DNA from 3 places in the Candidatus Paraluminiphilus aquimaris genome. Region 2 is predicted to be linked to each of the others. Evidence: predicted binding sites of a transcription regulator. Region 2 holds the regulator's gene; each other region holds the start of a gene.
The links. The regulator LexA, encoded in region 2, represses DNA repair genes until DNA is damaged. The targets are predictions, from matches to a motif close to ACTGTNTNTANANACAGT.

Region 1 (3,285 bases), 870 kb from region 2:
TGTGACTCGGGAAATCCATAGCCACCAAAACCTTTGATTTGGTTAAACAGCTGATCGGCAAAGTCGGGGCTATAGCCCCGTTTCAACATGCCGGCCTTGAGCTTATTCTCAAAAGTCAGAAGCTTACTGTTGCGTCCCCAGTTTGTGATGGCCCGACGAAGTGCATCCGCCTCTCCGCCACTAAAGCCTGCAGCAACCATGGCGAGTCGAATCACCTGCTCCTGAAAGATAGGCACACCTAGGGTGCTCTCTAATACAGACTTGATGGCTGGATCTGGATAGGTAATCGGTTCGAGACCCGCGCGTCTGCGAAGGTAGGGGTGCACCATGTCACCTTGAATCGGACCTGGCCGCACAATCGCTATCTCGATGACGAGATCATAAAAACAGTTGGGCTTCAGCCTTGGTAACATCGACATTTGAGCACGTGATTCGATTTGGAAGACACCTAATGAGTCACCTGTTTGAAGCATCCGGAACGTTGCCTGATCATCGTTAGGGATGTCTTGAATACATTTGATGGAGGGGTTTTTTCGCTGGACGAGAGCCAATGATTTCTTGATGGCCGAGAGCATTCCCAGTGCCAAGATATCCACCTTCAACAACCCTAGTGATTCAATATCCTCTTTGTCCCATTGAATAACGGTCCTGTCGGGCATGCTGGCATTTTCAACGGGGACCAAGTTTGAAATGGGGCCACGACTGATAACAAATCCGCCAACGTGTTGGGATAAATGACGCGGGAATCCTAATATTTGTTGTGTCATGCGTAAGAAGATATCGGCCTGCTGACTGCTAGCTTGTATGCCCTGCTCTTTAAATTTGGCCGTGAGTTCCCGCTCCCTATTCCACCAAGCGAGCGACTTCGCCAGGTCTTCAACAAATACAGCATCCATACCAAGCGCCTTACCAACGTCACGGACAGCACTTCGCGAGCGGTAGGTAATGACGGTTGCAGCAAGTGCTGCTCGGCGCCGCGTGTATTTTTGATAGATATACTGAATAACTTCTTCACGTCGTTCGTGTTCAAAATCAACATCGATATCGGGTGGTTCATCGCGTTCACGAGAGATAAAACGCTCAAATAGCAGTGAGACCTGCTCGGGTGAGACTTCTGTGATGTGGAGGCAGTAACAGACAACCGAGTTGGCTGCAGACCCTCGTCCCTGACATAAGATGTCGCGCGTGCGTGCGAAATTGACAATGTCGTACACCGTCAGGAAGTAGTACTCATAATTAAGCTCAGTGATTAAGGCGAGTTCGCGCTCTATACGTTCGTGGATGGCGGTAGGCACGCCGTTTGGCCAACGTTTTGCGGCGCCGTGCGATACGCAGTCGCGCAAATAGCTGTTTGCGGTATGGCCTTTGGGAACCACTTCTTCAGGGTATTCATACCGCAATTCGTCAAGACTGAAATTGCACTGCTGAGCCAAGCGCAAGGTTTCGCCGATAAGCGTCTGAGGGTAGAGCGGTATGAGTTTGTCTAGCCGTCGTAGGTGTTGCTGACTATTAGGTAGTCGGAGCGGTCCTAAGTCTTGTATTGCAGTGTTATGGCGTATGGCTGTGATGACGTCGTGCAGCATTTTCCGACTGGCAGAATGCATTTCAACACTGCCACATGCGAGAGTCGGGACACTTATTTCGTCAGCGAGAGACTGTATCTCCTCAAGTCTAAGTAGGTCGTCATGGCTTAAGAGTTGGCGGATACCGATCCAAAACCGATCAGGGCAGCGTCGTGCAAGCGCCTCTGCATGATGGCGTTCCTGGTTGACATCACTCGGTAGCCAAATGATAAAGCAGCGCTTTAAGTGGAAGTAAATATCGCGTAAATGGGTGAGGTATTGACCTTTTTCACTACGCCGTCTGGATCGACTGATGAGGCTGGACAGCTCGCCATAGGCTGCGCGCGAGGGCGCGATGGCAACCAGTTTCAAGCCTTCGCTGATGGTAAATTCGCTACCAATAATAAGTTTGAAATCGAGCTCTTTAGCTGTCACATGCGCTTTAACAACCCCAGCCAGTGAGCATTCATCCGTAATCGCAAGTGCTGAGTAGCCGAGGTGGGCCGCTTGCTCGACAAGCTCTTGGGGGTGCGAAGCTCCTCGTAAGAAGCTGTAATTACTCAAGCAGTGAAGTTCAGCGTATGACATCTTAAAAGTACTGTTTTTTTATACAGTATACGGCTTTTTGAAATAAACCTCATATCAATACGAGTAGTCGTTCATACTCTGTCAGTGATTTACCAAAAGGAGGTCATCACATGCTCAAGCGACTTGGCGTGCTATCGCTTTTTTTTCTCAGTGCTTGTACTGGCTTGCCCGAGGGGGTGACTCCAGTTACCGACTTTGATTCCAATCGCTATCTAGGGACTTGGCACGAAATTGCGCGCTTGGACCATAGTTTCGAGCGTAATCTCGAGCGTGTGACGGCAACCTATGCCGCGAACGAGGATGGATCGATTTCGGTGCTGAACAAAGGGTTTAACACAGAGCAGGGCGAATGGCGCCAGGCCGAGGGCGTTGCTAAGCCGATGGGGGCTGAAGATGTCGCTCACTTAAAGGTCTCATTTTTTGGCCCGTTTTATGGAACCTACGCGGTCTTTGAATTGGCTGAAGATTACAGTTACGCGTTTGTCGCGGGCTATAACACCGATTACCTATGGTTGTTATCACGCGAGCCCGAGGTGAGTGCGCCGGTGCGAGAGGCGTTTTTGATGAGAAGCGAGCAGCTTGGTTTCGCTACGTCTGAGTTGATTTGGCCGGCGACGCAATAATGTCGTTAGATAGGCAATAAAAAGCGCCACGTGGAAAAGATCCAGGTGGCGCTGTAATGATTGTTTGCGACTAGTCTTTTGACGTCAGCAAAACAGGGCGCTGAACACTCAGCAGCTGCCAATTGGCTTCTGATCGTGTCTGCTGGAAGGCATAGGTAACTTTTGTACCTTTCGGTAGCTCAAGACCTGCCATCGTAATATCTGCATCGACTCGACCGCGCTTGGCTCGGCCTTTTAAATTACAGTTTGCAAGCTCGCCGTGTTCCATCTTGTGGAACCGGACGCGCATTTTTTCAGAGGACTGCTGATTAATACTGACCACTTCACCGCTCAGTACGCAGTCTTGAACAACCTCGGCGGATGCGCCTGAGGTATACATGCCTCCTAAAACGCAGAGGCTTATTGCTAAGTTCTTCATCGTTTTCATTCTGGTCTCCTTACGCCTCACGGCGTGCTATCGCTTCACAGCGTTGCGTGGCTTTTCCACACCTATTTCCTATTCGTCTTGTAAC
Region 2 (3,285 bases):
ATTCTGAATGCTCAAACACCCGCAAGCTACTGCGAAACGGGGAGGCGGCGCCACCTAAAATGGATCCGATTCCCATGCCGGAGTTGCAGTGCGTAAAGGTGGAAGATCATTATATTTTGCGCGATGGTGCGGCCGGTTTGTTTTTAGCGGCGAGTCAGTTTCCGAAACATAGAGAGACGCGAGCGCCGTTTGTTGACGAGCTTCTTGGGCATCAGGCTGAGTTGGACCCCAAGTATCATTTCTTATTGGATGCGCCGCGGGTCGATGATGCGTCAAATCGAACACAGATCCGCTTTAGTCGAAAGACCAAAGAGCAGTACGTCATGACTGAGGTGGATGGCAAGGCAACGGGCTGGAAAGCTTACTTCAATGCATCCGGATGGGTAGCGGAGGGGTCGGGTAAGCCTGCTCCGAAAAAGAAAGCAAAGGCCAAACCACGTGCGAAGGCGAAATCGAAAGCCGCCGCTTCGTCTAAGTCCAAGAAATAAGTCAGAGACCTTAGATTGAGTCAGGCCCAATCCTACGCAAATCACTCTTTGTATATGGCATCAATCATGATTGATGCTTGGCGGCGGGCTGAAACAGCGAAGGAGCAGGCGGCGCCAGCCATCGACGCCGCTTTTGCACCTGCAACGAGACTGCACTTACTCAATGCTTACGGTTGGCAGCTACTTGCTTGTCAACGCGTGGTAAATTTGCCCAACGATCCACCGCACTCAGCACGCGCGCTGCCGTCTCTCGCAGCTGGCATAGCGGTATCACCTGAGGTTCGCGAGATGGCGAACTTGGAGCAAGACGGTTGGCTGGCCGACCTCTTGCAACCCATATCCCCGGGATTGTCCCCTCGGCGTCCAAAAAATGTGTTGGCGGTCACGCGTCAGCAATTTAATTCGGCGTCAGCGGCAGAGATCTATGAGAAGCTTGAGGCCCTAATTGGTCGGGTTGCTGATGCGATTGACGAGTCATGAAACTACCGCGCCTTTGTGGCAAAACCCGATCTATAGTGTTACTGTCGGTAAAACAACACGACATATTGTGAGGTTGTCAGATGTCTACGTCGCTTTTAGAAATTGTTGATTTGGGTGATGGTGAGGTCGTTCTGCAAAGAGCAGACGACGATTCAGAGCCATTAGTGAGCATCCAATTTTCGGAAGAGGCGAGTGCCTATCTCATGGAGAATAACCTCGAAGTTGCAAAGGTTATGATTCAAGCTGGGATTCAAGCGGCAGCAAAGATCGCGGAGATGACTGGTGTAGAAATCGAGTCTTCGGACGCTGCTGAGGCATCTGAGTCGCGAACGCTGCATTAACAAGCGGTTCGCACTACCGGCGGATCACGCCGACACTTATCCCCTCTATCGCGACAGAGTCTTGGCTTAAGTCCAGCTGAATGGGCTCGTAGGCGTCGTTTTCTGCAACCAAGTCAACGCGAGTATCACTGAGCCTGTTCCAACGCTTGACCGTCACCTCGTCATCGATACGCACGACAGCAATTTGGCCTTGTCGAACCTGTGAAGTGCTGTGCACGGCGAGAAGGTCGCCATCGAAGATTCCTGCATCGACCATGCTGTCGCCGCACACCTGTAAAAAGTAATGCGCAGGCGGTGAGAAAAAAGTTGAGCTCAAATCGCAATAGTCCTCAATGTGTTCCTGGGCCAGTAGTGGTGCGCCCGCCGCCACGCGGCCAACAATTGGGATGCCGTTTTGCTCTGTTAGTCTAATACCGCGAGATGTGCCGGCGACTAACTCAATCACGCCCTTTTTGGCGAGCGCTTTTAAGTGCTCCTCTGCGGCATTTGCCGACTTAAAACCGAGTGTTCGTGCGATATCAGCGCGGGTAGGCGGCATGCCGGTTGTGTCGATACTACCCTTGATGACATCCATTACTTGCTGTTGGCGCGCGGTCAACTTTGCCATAGTGCTACTCCTTTCGATTTCCTGATGATAAAGGCAGTATGTATAAATGTACAGTATTGGCCGATCGGGTTTCGATGGGTAGGTTAGGCGTCATCAATTCATTGGAGTCGTCATGGAATCCATTCTCAGTTTTGTTTTGCCCTTGAGTGATTATTTGGGGACTCCCGCGGTCCCAACTGCACTGGTGTCGCTATTGTTACTTGGTGCTGTGGCTCATGTGCTTATTCGAAAGCTTGTCCAAAAGCTGGGTTCATTTGCCGATACGACGGCCGCTCGATGGGATGATGTCGTTTATTACGCGATTTCGCCGCCAGCCGAATGGGCGATGTGGATTTGTGTCCTCTACCTTTCGTTGGGGTTATTTGAACAGGCTCAGAGTCTGCGGATGGGGCTGTTGCACCTCGCCGATACGGGCGCCATATTGCTCATTGGTTGGTTGTTGCACCGGGTATCAGCGGGAATTGAGGCGGAGTTATTAGCGGATCATCGAGGCCCAAAGGGATCCGATGATCGTGCGTCCATTAACGCCGTTGCACGCTTGGCTCGCATTACTATTTGGGTGCTGGTTGTACTGATGGTAATGCAATCTCTGGGTGTGTCAGTGTCTGGCTTGTTGGCCTTCGGCGGCGTTGGCGGCATCGCGGTTGGTTTCGCAGCGAAAGACCTTCTGGCAAACTTTCTTGGGGGTGTCAGTATCTATCTGGATCGTCCCTTTGCCGTTGGTGACTGGATACGGTCTCCTGACCGGAATATCGAGGGAACTGTCGAGGAGATTGGTCTAAGAATGACGAGAATCCGGACTTTCGACCAGCGACCGTTGTATGTTCCAAACTCGACGTTTTCAAGTGTTTCCCTCGAAAACCCTTCAAGAATGACGAATCGACGCATATACGAAACGGTAGGGGTGCGATACGAGGATGCCGCAAAGGTGGCGGACATTGTAAAGGCTGTGCATACCATGTTGCTCGAGCACCCTGACATCGCTCAGGATAGAACGCTCATCGTGAACTTTAACCACATGGGGCCGTCGTCACTCGACTTCTTTTTCTACACGTTCACTAAAACAACCAATTGGGTGGAGTACCACAGCATTAAGGAAAATGTGTTGCTCAAAGTCCTCGAAATTGTCGCAGCACACGGTGCAGAGGTCGCGTTCCCGACCCAAACAATACATCACACACCGATTGAACCTAGCGAGTGATTTGAGCTGGCTCTCGTTCGGCTGTAGACGGCTTTTGGGGCGCCGACTCGGTGTTAATGAGCCCGCGAGTTAGGCTGTCGATGTCTCGGCGCACACGCTGGGCCTCACCGAGCTCAAAAAGCTCAGCGTACGTGAGTTCCCGCCAAACTGCGGCGACTTGTATGACGG
Region 3 (3,285 bases), 870 kb from region 2:
CGGAATAGTTCGATTCATTAGGATTATCCCTATGAGAAAAACAAAGCGCGATGATAGCCCAGTTAATACCGCAACTCGGAGCTTCGTTTGTGCTTGCCTGAACAAAGCACGAACCTTAAGGTCTACCCACAAGACGTGGAGAATAGATTGTGTCGCAGGGACCCCTATCAACCGATGCACAGATGCATCTTGACCAGATCAAAGCAGAGACACTTGATGCCGCTCGCACGCGTGCAAAAGAAAAGCGTCACAGTAAAGGTTACCGAACAGCAAGAGAGAATTTGCTGGACCTGGTCGATGACAGTAGCTTCATTGAGTACGGCCAGCTAGCCGTTGCTGCGCAGCGCGATCGTCGCGATCCGTCCACCCTTCGTGTTGATACCGCCGCTGACGGCGTCATAACAGGCACCGCCACGATTAACGCGACACTTTTGCCTGATGAGCGCGCTGACGTAGCCGTCGCAATTTACGACTACAGCGTACTTGCCGGAACACAAGGCTTCTTTCACCACAACAAGCTGGACCGCATTTTTGAAATTGCCGAGCGAGAGCGGCTGCCGTTTGTGATGTATACCGAGGGGGGCGGTGGACGCCCGGGTGACACTGACGTAAAGGTAAATATTGCTGGCCTCAACAGCACATCCTTCAGCCGTTGGGCCGGCCTTACTGGAAAAGTACCGCGCATCACCGTCAACAATGGCTATTGCTTCGCAGGTAATGCGGCTCTCTTTGGCGCAGGTGATGTTCGCATTGCCACAAAGAGCTCATCCATCGGTATGGCCGGACCTGCCATGATTGAGGGTGGTGGTCTTGGCGTATTTCATCCTGATGAAATCGGCCCAGTGAATACGCTGTGCAATGTGGGCGCCATCGACCTACTGGCGGAAGATGAGGCCCATGCAACTGCGCTCGCTAAGTGGACATTAAGTTATGCTCAGGGAGTCACCTCGCCAGGAGCCGTGGCAGATCAAACCACGCTGAGAACGTGCCTTCCCGAGAACCGGCGGATGGCCTATGACGTCCGGAAAGTAATGGATGTCTTATTCGATCAGCAATCGGTTCTTGAGTTACGTCCCGTCTATGGTCGTGCAGTGGTAACAGCACTTGCACGCATCGAAGGACATCCGGTGGTTGTTATTGCCAGCGACTGCCGACACCTCGGTGGTGCCATTGATGTCGATGCTGCGCGTAAAGCGAGTGACATGATGGAGTTGGCGAAGCGCTGGCAGTTACCGATCGTCTCACTTGTTGACACACCCGGCTTCATGGTTGGTCCAGAAAGTGAGGCCATGGGCGCAGCAAAGGTCATGCCTGAGCTCTTTAATACGGCAGCCAGTGTCACGACACCGTGGGTGGGTCTATTCCTCCGACGCGGTTATGGCTTAGGCGCAATGGCCCTCGTTGGCGGCTCCTTCGAATTCCCAACGCTTACGGCGAGCTGGCCACAAGGTGAGTTTGGTGGCATGGGCCTTGAAGGTGCTGTTCGACTGGGCTTTAAGAAGGAGCTCGAAGCAACACCCGCTGGTGAAGCCCGCGATGCACTGTATGAAAAGCTCGTCGCAGAGATGTATCAAAAAGGTCGTGCCACTGAAGCGGCGGCCTACCTCGAGATCGATATGGTCATAGACCCTGCGGAAAGTCGTTCCGTGATCTTGCGAGGCCTTGGCTTGTAAGGTCCTGGTTTACAAGGCCTTGCTTTTGAACGGTGGGTAAAGCCTCAATTCGCTCAAAACACCAATAAGCGTAATACCGCACTTGCTCAGGGGCGCTCATCATAATACTGTATAAATAAACAGTATTATGATGACTTAAGTGCTCTGGCTTTGCTTACACTTCCCAAAACTCCCTCTTGAAGCATTGGCCTCAAAGCCAGTGTGTAACGACGATATTTTACGTGTTGTCATTGAGGGACAGCGCGCCATTACCTGCGACGATGAGGTTGAGGCACTCGGTGTGACACCGGGACTCAAACAATCCACTGTAAGCGGCTTGCTCAGTGGTCACCCCCTGAAACTTTTATCCAGGGCACCGGAGGAGGAACTCAAAGTACTCAAGCGCCTTCGACAATGGGCTTATTCAATCACTCCAACCCTAACACTGTGGCGAGATGACTGCCTTCAGTTAGAAATCGGCCGCTGTTTATTAGTCCATGGCGGTTTAGAGCGCTTAATCGAAAAAATAACCGTCGAGCTCGACCGACGTGGCTTCACCACGCACATTGGAGTCGGTCCAAGTCAGGAAAGCGCTTGGCTATTCAGTCAAACGAGCCGCAGCCCCCAAACAGCGCAGCCAGCTGATGGTGCACCCCTCGAGGCGCAACTTGCGCCCATAGCACTTCACCGACTAGATGAGTTCGCAAAAGACGTTGCAGCACTCAATAAAGCGGGTGTTCGTCGTTTCGGCGAACTCCTAGCTCTCCCACAAGATGGCTTAAGACGACGCTGCAGTCAGGCGTTCTGTAACTGGATAGATCGACTTCTGTGCCGGGTCGAAGTTGCCATAGAAGACTTCCATCCAGAACCTGAGTACGGCGATATCGCCTGGCTGGGCTACGGGTCTACAAATAATCAGGAGCTCATTCAGCCGATGGCGCAGTTACTTCAGGACTTCTCGCAGTTTTTGAGAAATACCCAACTGCAGACACAGCATATACGCTGGGATTTCATCGCAGCACAAGGTGAAAGCCCTCAGCTACACGTACATAGCAGTGAGTGTCATAACGACCCAAACCGGTGGTTAGAGCAGTCACGTCTAAAACTGGAGCGACTTCAGTTCGATGATCTCATCGAGGGTATTTCACTCACAGCCTGCGAGCTCAGCTTGGCGCAACTCACAACGCAGGACCTGTTTCTAGAGTCCAAACACCAGGAGCCTTTATCGCAACTCATTGACCGCCTTCGTAGCCGGCTGGGTTTCCAAGCAGTGTCACACGTTTATGAGCGCGCCGAGCACTTACCTGAGTACTGCTCATTTATCGATGCCAATCAACTCAGCGCACCGGCAACCAAGGAAAAAAACCTGCGTCGACCTTTTTGGTTACTCGGGTCACCGCAACCCATTAGCCAGCGCGGCAACCAACTTTACTGGCTGGATGCTCTGGAGATTATTAGTGGGCCTGAGCGCCTTGAGGACTGCTGGTGGAGCCAACCCACAAGTCGAGATTATTACATCGCAAAAACAGGTGCAGGCCAGCCCGTCTGGATATTCCAGGACCGGCACAATCGCTGTTGGTTCCTACAGGGAATCTTCGAATAGTGGAATGTTTCACTAATGTGACTCTTTTAT

Region 1: E0F26_RS00135 (error-prone DNA polymerase) is a predicted target of LexA. The motif match lies at 2,160-2,177, and genes of this name have one in related genera.
Region 3: E0F26_RS00120 (Y-family DNA polymerase) is a predicted target of LexA. The motif match lies at 1,780-1,797, and genes of this name have one in related genera.

What each region holds. Positions count from the first base shown of each region.
Region 1 is NZ_CP036501.1:29,930-33,214, reverse strand. Features, by position in the region: gene E0F26_RS00135 (error-prone DNA polymerase) at 1-2,150, opposite strand, end outside; gene E0F26_RS00130 (lipocalin family protein) at 2,261-2,773, shown strand; gene E0F26_RS00125 (hypothetical protein) at 2,844-3,200, opposite strand.
Region 2 is NZ_CP036501.1:1,880,677-1,883,961, forward strand. Features, by position in the region: gene topA (type I DNA topoisomerase) at 1-488, shown strand, start outside; gene E0F26_RS08575 (hypothetical protein) at 555-968, shown strand; gene E0F26_RS08580 (hypothetical protein) at 1,049-1,309, shown strand; gene lexA (transcriptional repressor LexA) at 1,323-1,916, opposite strand; gene E0F26_RS08590 (mechanosensitive ion channel family protein) at 2,029-3,117, shown strand; gene E0F26_RS08595 (hypothetical protein) at 3,107-3,285, opposite strand, start outside.
Region 3 is NZ_CP036501.1:26,625-29,909, forward strand. Features, by position in the region: gene E0F26_RS00110 (DUF885 domain-containing protein) at 1-18, opposite strand, end outside; gene E0F26_RS00115 (acyl-CoA carboxylase subunit beta) at 150-1,673, shown strand; gene E0F26_RS00120 (Y-family DNA polymerase) at 1,873-3,255, shown strand.